Regions from separate parts of the Halobacillus amylolyticus genome, predicted to be linked through region 2. Evidence: a T-box and tRNA genes for the amino acid it is inferred to sense, from the RefSeq annotation. Region 2 holds a T-box; the other holds one or more tRNA genes.
The links. A T-box is a leader RNA that pairs with one kind of tRNA and senses whether it is charged. The one in region 2 lies ahead of tyrS (tyrosine--tRNA ligase), so its partner is inferred to be a tRNA-Tyr.

Region 1: it encodes a tRNA-Tyr, which carries the amino acid that the T-box ahead of tyrS (tyrosine--tRNA ligase) is inferred to sense. The anticodon was not compared.

Annotation. Positions count from the first base shown of each region.
Region 1 is NZ_CP095075.1:2,503,374-2,510,471, forward strand. Features, by position in the region: gene MUO15_RS12865 (anti-sigma factor family protein) at 1-563, opposite strand, end outside; gene sigW (RNA polymerase sigma factor SigW) at 578-1,141, opposite strand; gene MUO15_RS12875 (aspartyl-phosphate phosphatase Spo0E family protein) at 1,309-1,497, shown strand; gene rocF (arginase) at 1,507-2,409, opposite strand; gene MUO15_RS12885 (HAD-IIIA family hydrolase) at 2,497-3,015, opposite strand; tRNA gene MUO15_RS12890 (tRNA-Ala) at 3,241-3,316, opposite strand; tRNA gene MUO15_RS12895 (tRNA-Lys) at 3,381-3,453, opposite strand; tRNA gene MUO15_RS12900 (tRNA-Gln) at 3,519-3,593, opposite strand; tRNA gene MUO15_RS12905 (tRNA-Tyr) at 3,663-3,748, opposite strand; tRNA gene MUO15_RS12910 (tRNA-Thr) at 3,768-3,843, opposite strand; tRNA gene MUO15_RS12915 (tRNA-Val) at 3,849-3,924, opposite strand; tRNA gene MUO15_RS12920 (tRNA-Glu) at 3,941-4,015, opposite strand; tRNA gene MUO15_RS12925 (tRNA-Thr) at 4,033-4,104, opposite strand; tRNA gene MUO15_RS12930 (tRNA-Asn) at 4,108-4,182, opposite strand; rRNA gene rrf (5S ribosomal RNA) at 4,204-4,317, opposite strand; rRNA gene MUO15_RS12940 (23S ribosomal RNA) at 4,513-7,098, opposite strand, start outside.
Region 2 is NZ_CP095075.1:925,422-932,519, reverse strand. Features, by position in the region: gene MUO15_RS04930 (DUF2651 family protein) at 126-380, shown strand; gene MUO15_RS04925 (hypothetical protein) at 446-643, shown strand; gene ltrA (group II intron reverse transcriptase/maturase) at 1,409-3,223, shown strand; gene MUO15_RS04915 (hypothetical protein) at 3,407-3,820, shown strand; gene MUO15_RS04910 (cupin domain-containing protein) at 4,001-4,363, shown strand; T-box leader at 4,485-4,714, shown strand; gene tyrS (tyrosine--tRNA ligase) at 4,755-6,005, shown strand; gene MUO15_RS04900 (hypothetical protein) at 6,159-6,530, shown strand; gene MUO15_RS04895 (hypothetical protein) at 6,922-7,098, opposite strand, start outside.

The sequences.
Region 1 (7,098 bases), 1.6 Mb from region 2:
ATCTCCCCGCTGACATACGCCTGATATTTCTTCCCGTTCGTAATATCACCAATACCGGTATCCGTTACGATATCACCGTTAATTAATGTGATATCGCCGTTAATTTTACCATCGACTTTGAGATCGCCATTGCGAACGACTAAATCACCATCGACAGTCACTCCATCAGGCACGATAACCGTATTATTTCGAATCACTAAATCATCTTGCTTAGATACGGTAACTTGATGGTCCTGATTCCAGGCGGAGAAGATGCCACTAAACATTAATATAAAAAATACAGCAGCCGCTGTAATCATTGGATGCCTTTGTAACCAGCGTACGTAATTCCTTCTCTTTTTCTCTTTAGGAAGGCTGGACATCACACTGGCAGTGAAATTTGAAGGTGCCGTTACAGGTCCGGCATTTTTCACCAATGTAATCGAACGTTTCAGCTCATGGAAATGGTTCTGACAGGATGGGCAAGCTTGTAAGTGATCACGCAGTCGTCTCTCTTCTTCTTTAACTAAGTCACCATCCAAATATTTATGCATAAGCGCCACAGCTTCTTTATTGCAATTCAATTCCCTCAACTCCTTTACACATGTCGAAGCCTCTTACGCAAGGCTTCCCTGCCCCGGTGAACTCTTGTCTTAACCGTCCCTACAGGAATGTCCAGAATCTCCGCAATCTCCTGAAGCGCCAGTTCATCTAAATATCTTAATACAATGACACTACGGTACTTAGGGGGCAGGGCCAGAATCTCACGGTGAATGTAGCTTTGTAACTCTAAACTCTCCACCTCTTCCTCTGGCGACGCTTGATCAATCGCCAATTGAGAATACATATCTAATCCATCCGTTCCTCTCACCTCAGCATCGAGATAATAGTCAGGCTTCTTTTTCCTAATTCGATCGATCGTTAAGTTAGTTGCGATACGATATAACCAGGTAGAAAATTTTCGCCGCTCATCAAACGTATGAATATTCGTATATGCTCGAATAAAGGCCTCTTGAGCAAGGTCTTCTGCTTCATATGCATTCCCAATCATCCGATAACAAATATAGTAAACTTTATTTTGATAAAAGGATACTATATCCTCGAAAGCTGATTGGTCACCTTTCCTTACTGCTTTAATCTTTTGTCTAATCATCGTTTCCATTTACTATACCTCCGCCATTTGCGGTTGTTTTTCTAATACGAATGACAATACCTAAAGGTTTCAAAAGTTTGATAAAAATTTTCCTTTAACTAATAATATGTTTATTATATATTAAAAAGGGTAGTAGAAAAAATAAATGAAAGTTTTTTCCAAAGGAGGCGGGGAGAATGGGATACGAAGTCAAATTACTTGAAGAAATCGAAGCTTGTAGAAAGGAGATGAGTAGACTGGCCTGTGAAAATTCACTAACCTCTGAAAGTGTTATACGGATTAGTGTAAAGCTTGATTGCTTATTAAATGAGTTTGAGAACATAAAACAAAAGCAACTCACCCCACAAGAGGTAAGCTGCTCCTAATTCCTCAAATTACTTTAAACTCTCTCCAAATAATGACCCCATTAAGCCTACTGCCATATTTGCAGTTTTATTTTTCTCATCCAGAATTGGATTCACCTCTACAAACTCTGCGGATGTGATCATTTCGGATTGGTACAACATCTCCATAGCCAAGTGGCTCTCCCGATAACTTAATCCACCCATTACCGGTGTACCTACACCTGGTGCTTCATCAGGGTCCAACCCATCTAAATCCAAGCTCAAATGAACACCATCTGTATGGTCCTTTAAGTAAGCGATAGATTCTTGAACGACCTGTGTCATCCCCATACGATCTACTTCATGCATGCTATATACTTTAATGCCTTTTTCCTTAATCAGTACTCTTTCTCCCTCATCTAGAGAGCGAGCGCCAATAATCACAATATTTTCAGGTTTAATTTTTGGCTCATAATCAAGAATACCTGTTAGCTTTTCATGACCAATACCAAGGCTGACCGCTAACGGCATCCCGTGAATATTGCCTGATGGTGAGCTGTCACCCGTATTTAAATCTCCGTGAGCATCATACCAAATCACACCTAAATTATCATAATGTTTCGAGAGGCCAGCTAATGTACCCATTGCGATACTATGATCACCGCCTAGGACGAGTGGAAAATTCCCCTTTTCCACTACTTCATCCACAGCAACAGCTAAACGATGGCTGCCCTCTGTAATTTCATTTAAATTACGAAGGTTGTCTAACTTATTATCGTCCTTTTTACTTGGAAGTGGAATATCGATATTGCCTAAATCCTCAATCGTGTACTTTAAATTCTCCAGACGCTCAACGACTCCAGCATAGCGGATGGCGCTCGGCCCCATATCGACGCCCCTGCGCATTTGGCCTAGATCCATCGGTACGCCAATAATTGAAAGTTGTTTATTCATAATAAGTTTCCTCCTTTATTCCTTACTTTAATTGTAGATGGTTTCATATGAATGACTCAACTGAACATCTTTCTGCATATATATACGTTATTTGCCCAGTGTAAGCCAGTCTAATGCATGAATAATATCTTCAGCAATGAAGTTAATGGTCGGACGCTTATCTAATTGCTTCCACTCTTTAAGAGATTCCTTACCCGATCCTGTTTGCACGAGGATACTCATACATCCAGCTTGCCAAGCAGCCATCATATCCTTCAAACGATCGCCAATTACAAAACATTCGCTCGGAAGTAACCCATGATCACGACAAGCCAGCTCAATCATACCTATCATTGGTTTCCGGCAATTGCATTGATCAACCGGGAGGTGCGGGCAGACATATACTCCATCCAGGCCAAACCCATACAACTCTTCACGGAAGCTTTCCATTGTGGCCAGCCCCTTAGCGATGCCAGGCTGATTTGTGAAAGAAAAAAGTTTGATACCTTCCACTTGCACTATCTGTAGTTTCTCCTGCACCCCTGGATATAAACTAAAATCCCCTGGATATTCGATTTGGTCTGAACCGCCGAGGGTACCATCACGATCTAAAAAAATAGCTTTCATTTATGCTTCCTCCCTTGTTAAAGCTATCACACATATGATGAACCATCACAATTATGATATTTTACTCTGGTGTGTGCATAACTTTCAGAAAGTACACGGTTACGTGTAAGATCAGAATCATTCCATATTAAATTGGTTATTTGATAAAGCTAAAGCAGGCTGGGCACTACTGTTGAAAAAAAAAGCTGACATCTATTATGACGTCAGCTTCTAAATTATATGTATTGGTGGAGCCTAGCGGGATCGAACCGCTGACCTCCTGCGTGCAAAGCAGGCGCTCTCCCAGCTGAGCTAAGGCCCCAATGTTATATATAAAAATAAATGTTAAAAAAACGGACGTTGCAAAAAGCAATATCCGTTTTTGATGAGCCATGGAGGGCTCGAACCTCCGACCCTCTGATTAAAAGTCAGATGCTCTACCAGCTGAGCTAATGGCTCTAGTAAAAAGAGCTTTTTGATTTTCTACAAATAAAAAAAGCCTTACTCGCTATTAAAAAATAAAATGGCTGGGCCAGCTGGATTCGAACCAGCGCATGACGGTACCAAAAACCGTTGCCTTACCGCTTGGCTATGGCCCAACATTATATAATCTAGTATGTACCAGTTCACATATCTTATACCTATAAATACTCAATAAAAAAGTAAAATGGTGGAGGGAGCAGGACTCGAACCTGCGAACCCGATGGGAGCGGATTTACAGTCCGCCGCGTTTGGCCAACTTCGCTATCCCTCCACATAATAATGGACGTTTATGGTGCCGGCCAGAGGACTTGAACCCCCAACCTACTGATTACAAATCAGTTGCTCTACCAGTTGAGCTAGGCCGGCAAAAATGGTGGAGGATGCAGGGCTCGAACCTGCGACCCCTTGCTTGTAAGGCAAGTGCTCTCCCAGCTGAGCTAATCCTCCCATTCGAAATTTAAAATGGTGACCCGTACGGGATTCGAACCCGTGATACCGCCGTGAAAGGGCGGTGTCTTAACCACTTGACCAACGGGCCATAAAATACTTCTTCAGAGCTTCCAGCCGGACTTGAACCGGCGACCCCTTCCTTACCATGGAAGTGCTCTACCACTGAGCTATGGAAGCAAGTGGCTCCACCGGTAGGATTCGAACCTACGACCGATCGGTTAACAGCCGATTGCTCTACCACTGAGCTACGGTGGAATAATATGATTTTAAAACTTGACGTGGCCGCGTCCTACTCTCACGGGGATCGACCCGACTACCATCGGCGCTGAAGAGCTTAACTGCTGTGTTCGGCATGGGAACAGGTGTGACCTCTTCGCTCTCGCCACCACATCATAGGTTATGAGGTGAACCCTCAAAACTGGATAAGACATCCAAGACCAACATCATATTCTAACGTTTGACAATCTAGCTCCGACTCCCAAGTCCTCATGTTCTAAGCGATCTCTCTTCAAGGCTGAAAAACCAAAGCCTTTACGTGAGCTCACTTAGCCCAGCGGACGTAAACGGTCGTCTCCGCTTTTTAATATAGATAAGCCATCGATTGATTAGTATCCGTCAGCTTCACGTGTCACCACGCTTCGACCTCGGACCTATCGACCTCATCGTCTCTGAGGAATCTTACTTACTTGGCGTAAGGGGAAATCTCATCTCAAGGGGGCTTCATGCTTAGATGCTTTCAGCACTTATCCCGTCCACACGTAGCTACCCAGCGATGCTCCTGGCGGAACAACTGGTACACCAGCGGTGTGTCCATCCCGGTCCTCTCGTACTAAGGACAGCTCCTTTCAGATTTCCAACGCCCACGACGGATAGGGACCGAACTGTCTCACGACGTTCTGAACCCAGCTCGCGTACCGCTTTAATGGGCGAACAGCCCAACCCTTGGGACCGACTACAGCCCCAGGATGCGATGAGCCGACATCGAGGTGCCAAACCTCCCCGTCGATGTGGACTCTTGGGGAGATAAGCCTGTTATCCCCGGGGTAGCTTTTATCCGTTGAGCGACGGCCCTTCCATACGGTGCCGCCGGATCACTAAGCCCGACTTTCGTCCCTGCTCGACTTGTAGGTCTCGCAGTCAAGCTCCCTTGTGCCTTTACACTCTGCGAATGATTTCCAACCATTCTGAGGGAACCTTTGGGCGCCTCCGTTACTCTTTAGGAGGCGACCGCCCCAGTCAAACTGCCCACCTGACACTGTCTCCGAACCGGATCACGGTCCTGGGTTAGAATGTCCGTACAGCCAGGGTGGTATCCCACCAGCGCCTCCACCGAAGCTAGCGCTCCGGGTTCTCAGGCTCCCACCTATCCTGTACAAGCTGTACCAACATTCAATATCAGGCTACAGTAAAGCTCCACGGGGTCTTTCCGTCCTGTCGCGGGTAATGCGCATCTTCACGCATAGTATAATTTCACCGGGTCTCTCGTTGAGACAGTGCCCAAGTCGTTGCACCTTTCGTGCGGGTCGGAACTTACCCGACAAGGAATTTCGCTACCTTAGGACCGTTATAGTTACGGCCGCCGTTTACTGGGGCTTCGGTTCAACGCTTCGCGCAGAGCGCTAACGCATCCCCTTAACCTTCCAGCACCGGGCAGGTGTCAGCCCCTATACTTCGCCTTACGGCTTCGCAGAGACCTGTGTTTTTGGTAAACAGTCGCTTGGGCCTTTTCACTGCGGCTCCTCGGCAGAGGAGCACCCCTTCTCCCGAAGTTACGGGGTCATTTTGCCGAGTTCCTTAACGAGAGTTCTCCCGCTCACCTTAGGATTCTCTCCTCGCCTACCTGTGTTGGTTTGCGGTACGGGCGCCTCTTTCCTCACTAGAGGATTTTCTTGGCAGTGTGAAATCAGGAGCTTCGGTACTTAAATTCCCTCCCCATCACAGCTTGACGTTGCCGAGCGGATTTGCCTGTCTCGACCGTCTTACTGCTTGGACGCACACATCCAGTGGTGCGCTCTCCTTATCCTCCTGCGTCCCCCCGTCGTTCAAACGGAAAGGAGGCGGTACAGGAATATCAACCTGTTGGCCATCGCCTACGCCTTTCGGCCTCGGCTTAGGTCCCGACTAACCCTGAGAGGACGAGCCTTCCTCAGGAAACCTTGGGCTTTCGGTGAAAGAGATTCTCACTCTTTTTTCGCTACTCATACCGGCATTCTCACTTCTAAGCGCTCCACCAGTCCTTACGGTCTGACTTCGCAGCCCTTAGAACGCTCTCCTACCACTGATCCGTTCGGATCAATCCGCAGCTTCGGTGGTGTGTTTAGCCCCGGTATATTTTCGGCGCAGAGTCACTCGACCAGTGAGCTATTACGCACTCTTTCAATGATGGCTGCTTCTAAGCCAACATCCTGGTTGTCTAAGCAACTCCACATCCTTTTCCACTTAACACACACTTTGGGACCTTAGCTGGCGGTCTGGGCTGTTTCCCTTTCGACCATGAACCTTATCACCCATGGTCTGACTCCCAGAACAAAGTCGTTGGCATTCGGAGTTTGACTGAATTCGGTAACCCGGTAGGGGCCCCTCGTCCAATCAGTGCTCTACCTCCAAGACTTTCTATTCTGAGGCTAGCCCTAAAGCTATTTCGGAGAGAACCAGCTATCTCCGTGTTCGATTGGCATTTCACCCCTACCCACACCTCATCCCCGCAATTTTCAACTTGCGTGGGTTCGGGCCTCCAGTCAGTGTTACCTGACCTTCACCCTGGACATGGGTAGATCACACGGTTTCGGGTCTACGACCGCCTACTGCTTCGCCCTATTCAGACTCGCTTTCGCTGCGGCTCCGCTGCTTTAGCTTAACCTTGCAGACGGTCGTAACTCGCCGGTTCATTCTACAAAAGGCACGCCGTCACCCATCAATGGGCTCCGACTACTTGTAGGCACACGGTTTCAGGATCTTTTTCACTCCCCTTCCGGGGTGCTTTTCACCTTTCCCTCACGGTACTGGTTCACTATCGGTTACTAGGGAGTATTTAGCCTTGGGAGATGGTCCTCCCGGATTCCGACGGAATTCCTCGTGTTCCGCCGTACTCAGGATCCACTCCGGAGAAAAGAAGATGTCGACTACAGGGCTCTTACCTGCTCCGGCTGATCGTTCCAGATCGATTCATCT
Region 2 (7,098 bases):
GCGCTCATTTTACATTTAAGGGCATATTCCGGGATTACCCTTATTGTGGAAGTGATGGAAGTTTGAAATAATTGTTTTAAGTAAAAGGATGGGATTTGAATAATCGGTTGAATGAGAAAGGGGGCATGAATATTTACTTAGTTCAGCTTGTCATATTTGTTCTACCAGTTGTCTCTCTTATATTAGGAGCAGTTGGGTATTTTATTTTTAAAAATATCTATATTACCCCCGTTATAGTTGCAATTGCTGCAATCATTTCAACTTTTGTAGTGTTTAATTCTTCATTTTGGATTTGGGTAGTTATATATACGATGTTATCTCTTGTATCAGGATTTATTGTTAAATTATTATCTTCAAAACGTCGGCTTAAGCACTCTTAGTTATTTTGTTATTCAGCGTATATACTAATAGCTTGATTTAGCAATTATCGAAAGGAGAAGATACATTGCTTTCTAACATTTTATGGGGATTGTTTTTAGTTTTATTTATAATTCTCATGGTTTACCTTGATAAACGAAAGCAAAAAAGGAAATTCCACACCCCTTATCGTGAAAAGACAGAGCAAGAAAAAGAAGTTGAAAGGGCTATTGAAAAAGAAAAGTCTCGGAGAGGTGGTCCTCCAATGGGCGGTGGGGGATTTTAGGTTTATTTTTGTACCGTAACTGAAGTAATTGCATAATACCATTAAAGAAACGGGCGCGCGCGACAAGTTCTGTTATAAACGCTTTTCAGCGTGAAAATACAGGAAGTTTTAAGCATTTAAAATTTCAACTTTGCAACGGAGGATGGGAATGACGGAACCATGTTTCCTGAAACCATCCCGTCAATACTCCTGCATGCGTTAAGGCTGACAGGTCTTAGGGTATGAAGCACAGGTGGATTCGGCAGAACGAAGGCTGAAGCCATTCTTATGAAAAGGTATGCTAACGGATATGCCGCACGGCTGAAAAACTGGATAAGGTGAGAATAGTTCTTTGAAATAGGAACTGACGAACTTCCGAATGTAAGGGTCTAAAGATTCGAACATAAGGAAACTTATGTCCCATCTCACGATGGGGTGAGTGGTGTGGAGTAAAATTGCGCCCTCTGAAAGACGCTATACCGAACCATGGCGGTATCTAGCTCACAGGCTTAAAGGAAGCACCTATGTTAGTAAGGATAGCTACGTTGTAAGGGACTTGGAAAGCAAGGAACGTTGAATCAAGGGCTGTCACCCGAAACGTTTGCTATAAAGTTATGCTGAAAAGCATTTATCCTTGTGAGGGTAGGGGTATGACTGATGAACCTCCTGTAACGGGAGTGGAGGAACAACCCCAAGTCTAATGAATGAAACGATTATTTTCCTAATGTGAATGGCACCGATCGGGTAGGAACGTGGGAACATTACTCCATAAGGAGGGATGCCACAGTGCCAACGTTACGAAACTGGGATTATTACAATATGACGGAGACATTTACAGAACTATACGAAAAAGCGAGCCGAGTACAAGTATTTTCTCATCTCTATGACACCATCATATCAAGAGAAAACATCCTCCTCGCTTTTCGCATGATAAAAACCAATAAAGGTTCTAAAACACCAGGTACCGATGGGAAAACCATCGACGACATGAAAGAACTATCAGAAAATGAACTCGTTACAGAAGTACGGACCAAACTAAGAAATTATCACCCGAAGAAAGTTCGCAGAGAATGGACTGAAAAAGAAAATGGTAAATGGAGACCTCTTGGGATTCCATGTATCTTGGATAGAATCATCCAACAATGTTTCAAACAAGTTCTCGAACCTATTGTAGAATCTCAGTTTTTCAAGCATAGCTACGGGTTCAGACCTCTCCGGTCTGCTCATCATGCTATGGCTAGGATACAATACTTGATTAATCAAGCGCAATTTCATTTTGTGGTTGATATAGATATTAAGAGCTTCTTTGATAATGTAAATCACTCATTGTTAAATAAACAGCTTTGGAATATGGGTATTCATGACCGCAAGGTTCTTACTTGTATCTCGAAAATGATAAAGTCAGAAATTGATGGAGAAGGCGTACCAGAGAAAGGATCCCCGCAAGGTGGAATTTTATCCCCTCTACTATCAAACGTGGTTTTAAATGACCTGGACCAATGGGTTGCAGGCCAATGGGAGGTATTTCCTCTTACCAAATCATACAGTTCTGATGATTCTAAAAGGCAGGCTAGAAAACGAACAAATTTGAAAGAGGGATACTTGGTTAGGTACGCCGATGATTTCAAAATCCTATGTCGAGATGGAAAGATTGCTCAACGGTGGTACCATGCGGTACGACTTTACTTAAAAGAGCGCTTAAAGCTGGACATCTCTCCTGAGAAATCTCAAATTGTAAACTTGAGAAAACGAGAATCTGAGTTCTTAGGTTTCACTATTCGTGCGAATAAAAAGGGTAAGAAACGGGTGGCACATACAGGCATCATTTCTTCAAAAAGAGAAAAAATGAAACAGGAAGCCAAAAAACTCATTCGAAGAATGAAGGCTTCTCCAACCGCCGAAAATGTACACCGTTATAATAGTTTTGTTTTAGGAATCCATCACTACTTCAACCGAGCGACACATGTAAACCTGGAGTTCTCACGTCTTGCATTCGATCTTAAACCATTCCTGTATAACCGTCTTCGACCAGTTGGAAAACAGGAGCATCCATTTAATCCACCCCCGATTTATAAAAAGCTTTTTAGCTTAGGGACGAAAACGTTTAGAATAAGAGATATGTATCTTTTTCCCATTGGCGGTGTTAAAACGGTCAATACTATGAACTTCAGTCCAAAGCTTTCGCTTTATACAAAGAAGGGTAGGGAAAACTTGTATAAGAAACTGCGACCCGATATTCAAAAGGAAGTTAGTTTCTTAATGAAGGCTACCCTACCAAATCGAAGTGTTGAATACTTGGATAACAGGATTAGTCGATACAGTATGAAGATGGGGAAATGTGAAATTACAGGACAATACTTGTACTCCTATAATGTCCATTGTCACCATTACATACCGAAACATCTTGGAGGAAGCGACCAGTTCCGTAACCTTCGAATCCTCCATGAAGATGTTCATCAATTAATTCATATGAAGGATGCTAAAAGGATTAAGTTTTTCCTCTACAAGTTAGGGGTTAATCAATTTAAGCTCGAGAAGATCAACCAATACCGAAAGGTATGTGAGCTGGATCAAATTGAATCATCCCGTCTCGAAGAGTAACAAGGAACTTATAATCTAGTACATATCGTTAGATGGAGCGCCGAATGCTGGGAAACTAGCACGTTCGGTGTGGAGCAGGGGAAAAGCCGGAGATAACATCAAACGCTTACCTATTGCTAACTTTTCTTGAATTGCAAAGCGCTTTTTCCCTATATTTTTAGGTATTCTAGGGGGGAATAATGGATGGGAGTTGAGATAGTGAAAGGTTTTATAATGTTGCTGGCAGCTGGGCTATTATTAAGCGGTTGCGGCAATGAATTGGATGTAGAACAAGTAGAATCGCAGGAAGAGCAGCTAGAAACTGCGAATAAATTACTAGAGAAAACAGACGGCCATACCAAGGGCGCGTTTGAACGGTTACCAGCGGAAACCAGGGAATATATTAAGGAAAATCCGGATTTATTGCGGAAATTTACACAGGGTGAACCCACATTTATGGGGATCATTGACACGTTACGTCTAGGTACAAATGTTAAGTTGGGGCCGGAAGATATACAATTAGTTTATGACACCCTAGAAAATAATAGCGAAGAAGCGATATATGAAAATGGAATGAAATTTTCCGATAGCTTTATTGCTAAATTAAAATCCAACTAAACGATAGAAACAACCTTTTTTAAGGGGGGATCGTCAACACAAAACTAGACAATCCATGCGTTATCTTGAAATTGAGTCTTCTGCATAAGGGCGCAAATCTGGAATAAGACTTGCAGGATTACTTCTATCTATATTGAAATATAGAATAGAATGGTTAGTTAAAAAATCGGGAGGCATGAGATGGAAGTTTATCAATTCAATAAGGAAAATGGAAAGAAAATCACAAAGTTCGATTCAAATTTTATTATGTCTCGCATTACCCAAACGCAAAAAGGTGCTCATATTGGGTGTATGCATTTAGAGGAAAACGGAGTAATTGGTTATCATCAAGCAGTAGTGCCTCAGCTTTTATTAATAGTAAAAGGAGAAGGTATAGTAAGAGGTAAAGAAGTAACTTTTACCCCTGTAAAAAGTGGTGAAGCTGTATATTGGGAAAAGGATGAATGGCATGAAACCAAAACAGAAGTAGGCTTAACTGCTATTGTAATAGAAAGTGAAGAATTAGACGTTTCAGTAATGACGTCATTAAAAAATGACTCTTAACAATAGGTAAAAGTCTAAGATTATCTTGAAATCAAGTCTTCAGGAAACGGGGCGCTTTAATTCAATAAACATTATATTGACAATAAGTAAGATCAAAAGTATTATTGTTCTTAATTTAATAAAAATTGCACTGATAGAATCCCAGTAGTGTAGATGTCAATGTTTCAGAGAGTCGATGGTTGCTGCGAATCGATACAAATATCTATATGAATTACTTTCTTGAGCTTCTACTACGAAAACTTTTTGGTGATTAGTATTAGACGGTAAATCCGTTATCTTTTTGAGTGGAAGATGAGGTAACCCTCATTCTTTAACTTGGGTGGTAACGCGTGACAAAGGCACGTCCCTTGATTTGGGATGTGTCTTTTTTATATTAAAAGGGGGTCTCTGAATGAACTACTTAGAACAATTGAATGAACTACAGTTAAAAGAACTAGAAAAGCAATATAAAATTTTATCTTATGGAGTAGATGCCATTATTCCGGAAGAAGAGTTTAAACAAAAAATTGCTAAATCCATTTGGCAAGATCAGCCCCTTAAGGTCAAATTAGGATTAGACCCAACAGCACCGGATGTACATATTGGACATACTGTGGTCTTGAATAAGCTAAAACAATTTCAAGAGTTGGGTCATACGATTCAATTGATTATTGGAGATTTCACCGGGAAAATAGGAGACCCAACTGGAAAGGCAACAGCTAGAAAAGCTTTGACAGACGATGAAGTACGCTATAATGCTAAAACTTATTTTGAACAATTTGGGAAAGTCATCGATATGGATGCTGTTGAACTTCATTATAACGCTCAGTGGTTATCTAAAGTTGACTTTGCTGAAGTTCTCCAACTAGCAAGCAATGTAACTGTGGCCCGGATGCTAGAACGAAATGATTTCCATAATAGGTATAACGCCAACAAACCTATCTATCTTCACGAATTTTTCTACCCAGTAATGCAAGGGTATGATTCACATATTTTAGAATCAGACATCGAATTAGGCGGCACCGACCAAGAATTTAATGTATTATTTGGTCGACAAGTTCAAGAACAATTTGGCCAGGAGAAACAAGTGGTGTTGCTACTCCCGTTGATTGAGGGATTAGATGGAGTAGAAAAAATGTCAAAATCGAAAAATAATTACATTGGAATCGATGAAAGACCGAACGATATCTTTGGAAAGACCATGTCTATTCCTGATGAACTCATTGTGAAATATTTTGAGTTGGCTTCTAACTTATCCATAGATGAAGTGACGTTGATAAAAGAACATTTACAAAAGGATATGCTTCACCCCAGGGATGCAAAAATTCGTTTAGCTCTTTCTTTTGTTGAAATGCTATATGATAGTAAAACGGCTGAACAAAGCAAGAAACATTTTTTTAATGTCTTTCAAAAAAATCAGATTCCTAGTGATATGCCCGAGGTAATCTGGGATAAAGAAGACCAAATCGGTATTGTGGACTTAGTAAAGTATCTTGAGTTGCTACCATCAAAGAGTGAGGTTAGACGGATGATTAAGAATGGCGGCATTCGAATAAACCAAGAAAAAGTTATGGATCCTGCCTTTACTGTATCCGTTAGTGATGGACTTGTTTTACAGGTAGGAAAGAGAAAATTTATTAAGTTGAAGTTGGCTTCTAGTTAAGAAAGCCATGTTAAACAAACGGGCGCTAAATTTGAATAAAGATTAGCGCTCTTTCTTTGTGCTCCAGATATTAGTAATAAAATGGTAGCTTATTATAAGCCCTATCATTCTTAGTATTATATAATATATCATCGTGAGTAAGGATGGGTTATTTTGAAAAAACTAATTTTATTTTTTCTTTTACTTATTTTATTTCTTTCAGGATGTAGTAGTGAAAATTATATTACATTTGAAGGAGAAAGTAATAATTGGGAAGGTAAACTTCAACTGGTTAATGATGAAACCGATGTAACAGGTAAATACTCTTTTAGACTGACTAATGATAAAATAGATGAAGTAGATAACTTGACTATAAACATTAATGGTGGTCAAACTATATTGAAACAAGACCAAGCATCTACTAAGAAAACCATTGAAACCACTACTCAATGCTCTGGTTGTGCTACATTCGATGAAGGTTCTACCATACCTGTTACAATCTCCTGGAATAATAAAGAGGAAAGTTTCAAATTAATTAAAGAATAGTAGAATAGGAAGACAATTTACCTCTATCTCCCATGAGGGTCGTTAACATAGACACATCTCGGGGGAGTTTTTAATTGATAAAGATGTCTTAATATCCCCCCTAAAAATTTTTTGCATATATGGAGGTTTATCCTATGAGCTTTGACCAACTATTTAAATGGGTTGTAATGTTATCTTTAGTTATATTAACAGGTATTTCAATATTTATAGCTGTTAGCTTAAGTGACTTAATTGAAGAAATATATAGTATTAATCAAAGGATAAGTATTATTATGAATGAACTATCGAATTAACACTTGAATAAACAAGCAAGTTATGATCTTTCTTTTAAGATTATCTTGAAATCAAGTCTTCTGTTAAGGGCGCGATTGCTTAATAAAAAGTAATGGGCCTATATTTTGATGATAAATTGACTTAGTATAAACATTAGAAGTAAAATACCGATTCCTAATACGCCATAGCCAAAGCGTTTACGTTCCGATAAATGCTCCCCTTTTATCTCTTTCCAACTAGGATAGAAAAAACTGATAACTCGGAGAGCTATTATGCCGATAGCCACTAAAACGAC